DNA from 2 places in the Saccharopolyspora antibiotica genome. Region 1 is predicted to be linked to the other one. Evidence: riboswitches for the same ligand, from Rfam matches in the RefSeq annotation. Region 1 holds a riboswitch; the other holds the start of a gene.

Region 1 (4,023 bases):
CTCCCTGGGGTCGTCCGCGGGCACCCAGCGCCCGTCCTGCTGTTCGTAGCGCCACCGCGGTCCGCGGGCCACGAGGGACCGGAGCGCGGTGACGAGGCGATCCACGTGCTCGACGGTCGTGCCGAGCCCGAGGCTGATCCGCACGGCCCGCTGCTGGCCCGAACCGGTGAGCAGGTGGCGCACCGCGCGGTGCGCGCAGAACAACCCGTCCCGCACGCCGATGCCGTGCTCGGCGGACAGCGCGGCGGCCAGCAGCCCCGGGTCCTGCCCGTCGATGGTGAAGCTCACCACGCCGACCCGGTCGTGCTCGGGGCCGAACAGGCTGAGCTCCCGCAGCCCGGGCACCTCGGCGAGCCCGCTCCGCAGCCTGCGCAGCAGCTGGTCCTCGTGCCCGGCGATCGCCTCGGCGTGCTCGGCCAGCGCTTCGCAGGCGGTGGCGAGCGCGTGCACGCCGACGGTGTTCGGGGAACCGCCCTCGTGCCGCTCCGGCCCGCTGGTCCAGTCGATCTCCCCGGTGTCGGGGACCGAGCGGGTCGCCCCGCCGCCCGCCAGGTACGGCGGGGCCTGCTCCAGCCAGTCGTCGCGGCCGATGAGGGCGCCCGCACCGAAGGGCGCGTAGAGCTTGTGCCCGGACAGCACCGCGTGGTCCACGCCGAGGTCGGCGATCCGCACCGGGCGGTGCGGGGCGAGCTGCGCGGCGTCGAGGACCGTGCGCGCCCCGTGCGAGCGGGCGACGCGGGCGAGCTCGGCGACCGGCCACACCTCACCGGTGACGTTGGAGGCACCGGTGAGCACCGCGAGCTTCGGCCCCTCGGGACAGGCGGCGAGCGCGTCGTCCAGCAGCCGCACGGCCTCCTCCGGGCTGGCCGGGATGCCGAGGTGGCGCACCCGGGTCCCGCCCCAGGGCAGCAGCGCGGCGTGGTGCTCGGTGTCGAAGACGACCACCGAGGTCTCCGCGGGCAGCGCGGCGGCCAGCAGGTTCAGCGCGTCGGTGGTGTTCCGCGTGAAGATCACCGAGTCGGTGCGGCGAGCGCCGACGAACCGGCGCAGGACGTCCCGCGCCCCTTCGTAGACGCGGGTGCAGACCTGCGAGGCGAAACCGGCGCCCCGGTGCACGCTGGCGTACCAGGGCAGCAGCTCGTTCACGGCGTCGCGCACCGCGTTCAGGCAGGGCGCGCTGGCTCCGTGGTCGAGGTTCGCGTACTCGACGGACCGGCCGGTGACCAGCGGAACCCGCAGCTGGGAGCCGACCACCGCGGGCACCACCGGGACGGAGTCCACGAGGGACCAGGCGGGGGTGGGGGTGCGCTCACCGGTGGCGGAGCGGACGGCTGACGACACGATGCCTCCTCAGGCCTCCCGGGCCCGGAGCGTTCGGGGCCCGCGCTTGCCGATCGCCCTGCGCGATCGGCCAGGTCCTCACCCGGGGCACCCCACCGCGGTAGGAGGGTTGCCGGCCAGCAAACCGGGGTTTCCCGCTGGCACTCATGACCTTCGCCGGAGAACACTAGGGATCGACTCCGCCGCGCGCAACACCCCGTCCGCGAAGTGGGAGGCGCGCCACGCCCGTCCGGGCGGGCCCGCGAGGAGCCCGCCCGGACGCGACGATCAGACGCGGGTGACGGCGACCGACACGGCCACGCCGTCCCCGACGCTGCCCTCGGAACCGCCTTCGGCCTCGCCCGCCGCCACGGCGTCGGCGAGGGTCTCACCGGCGATGAACGCGCGGTGCGCGTCGACGGCGGCCAGCACCTCCGCCGGGGCGGAGAGCTCCACCCGGATCCGGTCCGAGACCTCGAAACCGGCGTCCCGGCGGGCCTGCTGCACGACCCGCACCACGTCCCGGGCGACGCCCTCGGCGGCCAGCTCCGGGGTGACCTCGCAGTCCAGCACCACGAGCCCGGTGCCGCCGGGCAGCGCCGCGGCCGCCCCGGTGTCGGTGGAGACCAGGCGCTCGGTGAACTCGCCCTCCTGCAACTCGATGCCACCGGCGACGACGGCACCGGCCGGGGTCCGGGTCCAGTCGCCGGACTTCACGGCCTTGATCACCCGCTGCACGTCCTTGCCGAGCCGGGGTCCGGCAGCGCGGGCGTTCACGGCGATCTCGAACCGGCCGTGGGCGGCCACGTCGGAGGTCAGCTCGACCTCCTTGACGTTGACCTCCTCGCGCACCAGGTCCGCGAACGACCGCAGCGCTTCCGACTCCGGCACGGCCACGACGAGCTTCGCCAGCGGCAGCCGCACCCGCAGCGTGTTGGCCTTGCGCAGCGCCAGCGCCGAGGAGCACACCTGGCGCACCCGGTCCATCGCCGAGACCAGCGCCGCGTCGGCGGGCAGCTCGTCGACCAGCGGCCAGTCGGTCAGGTGCACCGAGCGGCCGCCGGTGAGCCCGCGCCACACCGCCTCGGCGGTCAGCGGCAGCAACGGCGCCACCACCCGGCTGGTCACCTCCAGCACGGTGTGCAGGGTGTCGATGGCGTCGGCGTCCCCGGCCCAGAACCGGTCCCGGGAGCGGCGCACGTACCAGTTGGTCAGCACCTCCAGGAAGTCCCGGACGCTGGCGCAGGCCCCGGCGGGGTCGAAGACGTCCATCGCTGCCTGCACGTCGCCGACGAGTTCGTGGGTCTTGGCCAGCACGTAGCGGTCCAGCACGTGCTGGCTGTCCACCCGGAACCGGCCTTCGACGCCCTCGGCGTTGGCGTACAGCGCCAGGAAGTACCAGGAGTTCCACAGCGGCAGGACGGCCTGGCGAACCGCGTCCCGGATGCCGCGCTCGGTGACCACGAGGTCCCCGCCGCGCAGGATCGGGCTGGCCATCAGGAACCAGCGCATCGCGTCCGAGCCGTCGCGGTCGAAGACCTCGTTGACGTCCGGGTAGTTGTTCTTCGACTTCGACATCTTCATGCCGTCGTCGCCGAGCACGATGCCGTGCGCGACGACGTTGGAGAACGCCGGCCGGTCGAACAGCGCGGTCGCCAGCACGTGCAGCAGGTAGAACCAGCCGCGGGACTGGCCGTTGTACTCGACGATGAAGTCGCCCGGGTAGTGGTGCTCGAACCAGTCGGCGTTCTCGAACGGGTAGTGGACCTGGGCGAACGGCATCGCCCCGGACTCGAACCAGCAGTCCAGCACCTCCGGCACCCGCCGCATCGTGGACCGGCCGGTCGGGTCGTCCGGGTTGGGGCGGGTCAGCTCGTCGATGTTCGGGCGGTGCAGGTCGGTGGGCCGCACCCCGAAGTCGCGCTCCAGCTCCTCCAGCGAGCCGTACACGTCGGTGCGCGGGTGGGCGGGATCGTCGGAGGTCCACACCGGGATCGGCGAGCCCCAGTACCGGTTCCGGGAGATGTTCCAGTCGCGGGCGTTCGACAGCCACTTGCCGAACTGGCCGTCCCGGATGTGCCCGGGCACCCAGTTGATCTGCTGGTTCAGCTCGACCATGCGGTCCCGGAACTGGGTGACGGCCACGAACCAGGACGACAGGGCGCGCTGGATCAGCGCGTTGTCGCAGCGCCAGCAGTGCGGGTACGGGTGGTCGTAGGTCTCGTGCCGCAGCAGCAGCCCGGCTTCCTTGAGGTCCCGGATGATCGGCTTGTTCGCCTCGAAGACCTGCAGCCCCTCGTACGGAGCGACCTCGGCGGTGAACCGGCCGCGCGCGTCCACCGGGACGACCGGCTCGATGCCGTGCGCGTCGGTGACGAGCTTGTCCTCCTCGCCGAAGGCCGGAGCGATGTGCACGACCCCGGTGCCGTCGTCGGTGGTGACGTAGTCGGCGGGCAGCACCTGGTGGGCGTTCGTGCGCCCCGCGAAAAAGTCGAACGGCGGCCGGTAGCTCGTGCCGACGAGCTCGGCACCGGTGAACCGGGCGACGACGCGGTCGGCGACGTCCTCACCGAGCTCCCGCGCGTACGCGCCCAGCCGGGCCTCGGCGAGGACGTAGCGCTCGCCGCCCTGGCCGGGTTCGACCAGCGCGTAGTCCACCTCGGGGTGCACGGCGGCCGCGAGGTTCGACGGCAGCGTCCACGG
Region 2 (4,023 bases), on a different contig from region 1:
GCAGCTGGATCAGTCCGCCACCGCCGACGATCGCGTCCACCGCGCCCGCGAGGAAGGCCGCGCAGCACAGGAACAACACCCCGGCCAGCGACAGCTCGGCGAACCCGGGCCAACCCAATGCGGTGAACACGAAGCGCAAGCCTAAGCCGCGGAGCAGCGGCGGGAGCCCGCGTGTGAGCCGCCTCGCAGGCAGGACCGACGCGGGAGGCCGGGCGCCGCGTTGCTAGGATCGTCGACCGTGCCGTGCGGCGTTCCGCCAGGGAGGAAAGCTGCGTGCCACCGGATCCGGTGGGGCAGCGCCGATTGAGCGCGGCACGACCATCCGATCGAAGGAAGAGGCGCCAGCAGTGGCCAACATCAAGTCCCAGATGAAGCGGATCAAGACCAACGAGCGCAACCGCCTGCGCAACAAGTCGGTCAAGTCCTCGATCAAGACCGCCATCCGCAAGTTCCGCGAGGCCGCTGCCGCCGGCGACAAGGACAAGGCCATGGAGCTGCAGCGCGCCGCCGCGCGCACGCTGGACAAGGCCGCCGGCAAGGGCGTCATCCACGCCAACCAGGCCGCCAACAAGAAGTCGGCGCTGGCCAAGGTCGCCAACGAGCTCTGAGCCGCACCAGGCCGGGTTCACCCGGCCGACGCGAGCCACAACGGGGTCCGTTCCCTCCGGGGAGCGGGCCCCGTTCTCGTGCGCCCGGGGCCGGTCGCCGGGTCAGTTCCGCGACCCGTGCAGCTCGGTCAGACGCAGCACGGTGCGTTCCAGCGCGTGATCGGCGTCGGCGGCCATGCCCTTGACCTCGGCGTTGAGCACGGCAACCACGCGCAGCGCTTCCGCGACCGTGCCGCTGCTCCAGCCCCGGGCCTGCGCCTGGGCCTTCTTCACCTTCCACGCGGGCATCCCGAGGTCCCCCGCGAGCCGGAACGGGTCGCCCCGGCCGTGGGCCGCGACCCGGCCGATGGTGCGCACCGAGTCCGCCAGCGCGTCAGCGATGAGCACGTGGGCCACGCCGAGCTGCAACGCCCAGCGCAGCGCCTCCAACGCCCCCGCTCGGTCGCCGGTGACCGCCTTCTCGGCGACGGCGAACCCGGTGACCTCGGCCCTGCCGCGGTGGTAGCGCCGCACCTCGGCCTCGTCGATCCGGCCGCCGGCATCGGCGACCAGCTGCGACGCCGCCGACGACAGCTCGCGCAGGTCGAACCCGACCGACTCGATCAGAGCGTTCACCCCGGCGGGGTCGATGCGCCCGCCCGCGCGCCGCACCTCGTCCTTGACGAAGGCCTCCCGCTGGGGCCCCTTGGTGATCTTGTTGCACTCGGTCACGCGGGCGTTGAGCTTGCGCAGCGCGCCCGGCAGCTCCTTGGCGTTCTTGCTGCGTCCGCCACCGGTGTGCACGATCACGAGCACCACGCCCTCCGAAGGCCGCTTCGCGTGCGCGAGGATCGCTTCGGCGATCTCCTTGCCCGCGTCCTGCGCGGCGTCCAGGGCCACCACTCGACCCTCCGCGAAGAGCGAGGGGCTGAGCAGTTCGTCGAGTTCCGGCGGGGTGAGTTCACTCACCTTGATGCGGCGCAGCTCGGTTTCGGGGTCGGCCGCGCGGGCGGCACCCACCGCCTCCCACAAGGCGCGCTCCACCAGCAGTTCCTCGTCCCCGAGGATCAGGTGCAGCGGATCGAGGACCACCGACGGCGAACTCATGGGGGCATCGTCCCACGACCCGCTGACACCACCTTCCGTTCCCGGGCGCCGGGACCGCGCTGGCCAGGAGTCGAGGCCCTCCCGTAGCGTTGCAGCCACAACCGAACACGCTCATCCAGAGGGGCAGAGGGAACGGCCCGATGAAGCCCCGGCAACCATCTCGACCTTTCGCGGCATCCGCGAGGCAGTCGAAGAAATTGGTGCCAACTCCGACCCGCCCGCGGGACAGATGAGGAAAGGACCTCGCGATGACCGCTGCCGCCCACGCCCCGAACCCCACCGGCAAGACCTACGACCTCGGCCCCGCCGTCGAGCTGGTGTCGAAGGAGGAGGGCCACCGCCAGCCCCTCGCTCCCGAGTTCGTCTCGCTGGAGGACTTCTCGCCGCTGGAGGTCGCCTACGACTTCGGGCGCATCCGCCGCGAGGACATCGAGGCGGGGCCGCGCTCGATCTGGCGGTACAAGCGGTTGCTGCCCGTGCCGACGAACGTCGAGGAGCACCCGAACACCGAGCCCGGCTGTACCCGGCTGGTGCGCGCCGACAACCTCGCGAAGGCGCTCGGCGTCAAGCGGATCTGGATCAAGGACGACACCGGCAACCCCACGCACTCCTTCAAGGACCGCGTGGTCGCGGTGGCCCTGGCGGCCGCCCGCGAGTTCGGCTTCAAGGTGCTGGCCTGCCCCTCCACCGGCAACCTCGCGAACGCGGTGGCCGCCGCCGCCGCGCGCGCCGGCTGGGACTCGGTGGTGCTCGTCCCGTCCAACCTGGAGCGGGCGAAGATCCTGATGAGCGCGGTCTACGACGGCTCGCTGCTCGCCGTCGACGGCAACTACGACGACGTGAACCGGCTGGCCACCGAGCTCGCCGCCGAGCACGAGGACTGGGCGTTCGTCAACGTCAACGTGCGCCCCTACTACTCGGAGGGTTCCAAGACCCTCGGCTTCGAGGTCGCCGAGCAGCTCGGCTGGCGGCTCCCCGAGCAGATCGTCGTCCCCATCGCCTCCGGCTCGCAGCTGACCAAGGTGGACAAGGGCTTCCGCGAGCTCGGGCAGACCGGTCTGGTCGAGCAGAGCCCGTACCGGATCTTCGGTGCGCAGGCCACCGGCTGCTCCCCCGTCGCCAGCGCGTTCAAGAGCGAGCACGACGTGGTGCAGCCGGTTCGCCCGGACACCATCGCCCGCTCGCTGGCCATCGGCGCGCCCGCCGACGGCCCGTACGTGCTCGACGCGGTGCGCCGGACCGGGGGTGCCATCGAAGACGTCTCCGACGAGGAGGTCGTCCAGGGCATCCGGCTGCTGGCCCGCACCGAGGGCATCTTCGCCGAGACCGCGGGCGGGGTGACCGTCGCGACGGCGAAGAAGCTCATCGAGGCCGGCAAGATCGACCCGGACCAGGAGACGGTGCTGCTGATCACCGGTGACGGGCTCAAGACCCTGGACGCGGTGCAGGACCAGGTGGGCCCGAAGGCCACCGTCTCCCCCAGCACCGAGGCCGTGAACGCGGCCCTCGGCCTGTGATCGCCCACCGGGGGCCGCGCCGCGTCGCGGCCCCCGGTGCGTGAGCCAGCGGCTCAGTCGTCCGGACGCACGGGATCTCCGCGCGCCACGGCCTCGCTGCCCCGCTCCGCGGGCACGATCGCGATGTCCCCGCCGAGATCGGTCCGCTGGACCCGCGCGCCCGCCCGGATGAGCGCGCTCAGGATCAGCCGGCTCGGGTGGCCGTAGTCGTTGCCCGCACCGACGCTGATCACCGCCAGCTTCGGGCGCACCGCGGCGAGCAGTTCGGGCGTGGTGTAGCGGGAGCCGTGGTGCGGCACCTTGAGCACCTCCGCCCGCAGGTCGGCTCCGGCCGCGAGCAGCGCTCCCTGCCCCGGCAGCTCCACGTCTCCGGTCAGCAGCACCCGACCCGCCGGAGTGGTCGCCTTGACCACCAGCGACGCATCGTTGGCGTCCTCGGCCGAGGTGCTGCGAGCCAGCCGCCCGCGCGGCCCGAGCACGTCGAGCACCAGTCCGGGCCAGCGGAGGCGCTGTCCCGCGCTCAGCCGCAGCACTGGCGCACCGTGCGCGCGGGCGGTGTCGCGCACCTCCCGCGCCGCCCAGGCGGGCTGGTCCAGCGGTCCGACGGCGATCGCGCCGACCCGCCTGCCGGAGAGCACGGCGGGCAGGCCGGTGACGTGGTCGGCGTGCAAGTGGGTCAGCAGCACCAGCGGCACGCTGCGAATCCGCAGCCTGCGCAGGCAATCCGCCATCAGCACCGGATCCGGGCCCGCGTCGACCACCACCGCCTCCCGCTCCCGGCCGGTCGCCAGCACCAGGCCGTCGCCCTGCCC

What was found. Region 1 has a riboswitch for S-adenosylmethionine ahead of ACL03H_RS16690 (aminotransferase class V-fold PLP-dependent enzyme). Riboswitches for the same ligand answer to the same signal wherever they lie in the genome.
Region 2: it holds a riboswitch for S-adenosylmethionine, as region 1 does, so the genes downstream of both, thrC (threonine synthase) here and ACL03H_RS16690 (aminotransferase class V-fold PLP-dependent enzyme) in region 1, are expected to answer to the same signal.

The regions. Positions count from the first base shown of each region.
Region 1 covers NZ_JBJZOI010000018.1:139,103-143,125, reverse strand. Annotated here, with positions in the region: gene ACL03H_RS16690 (aminotransferase class V-fold PLP-dependent enzyme) at 1-1,341, opposite strand, end outside; SAM riboswitch class IV at 1,379-1,493, opposite strand; gene ileS (isoleucine--tRNA ligase) at 1,609-4,023, opposite strand, start outside.
Region 2 covers NZ_JBJZOI010000009.1:20,342-24,364, reverse strand. Annotated here, with positions in the region: gene ACL03H_RS09085 (TSUP family transporter) at 1-130, opposite strand, end outside; gene rpsT (30S ribosomal protein S20) at 348-608, shown strand; gene holA (DNA polymerase III subunit delta) at 711-1,694, opposite strand; SAM riboswitch class I at 1,803-1,930, shown strand; gene thrC (threonine synthase) at 1,943-3,211, shown strand; gene ACL03H_RS09065 (ComEC/Rec2 family competence protein) at 3,265-4,023, opposite strand, start outside.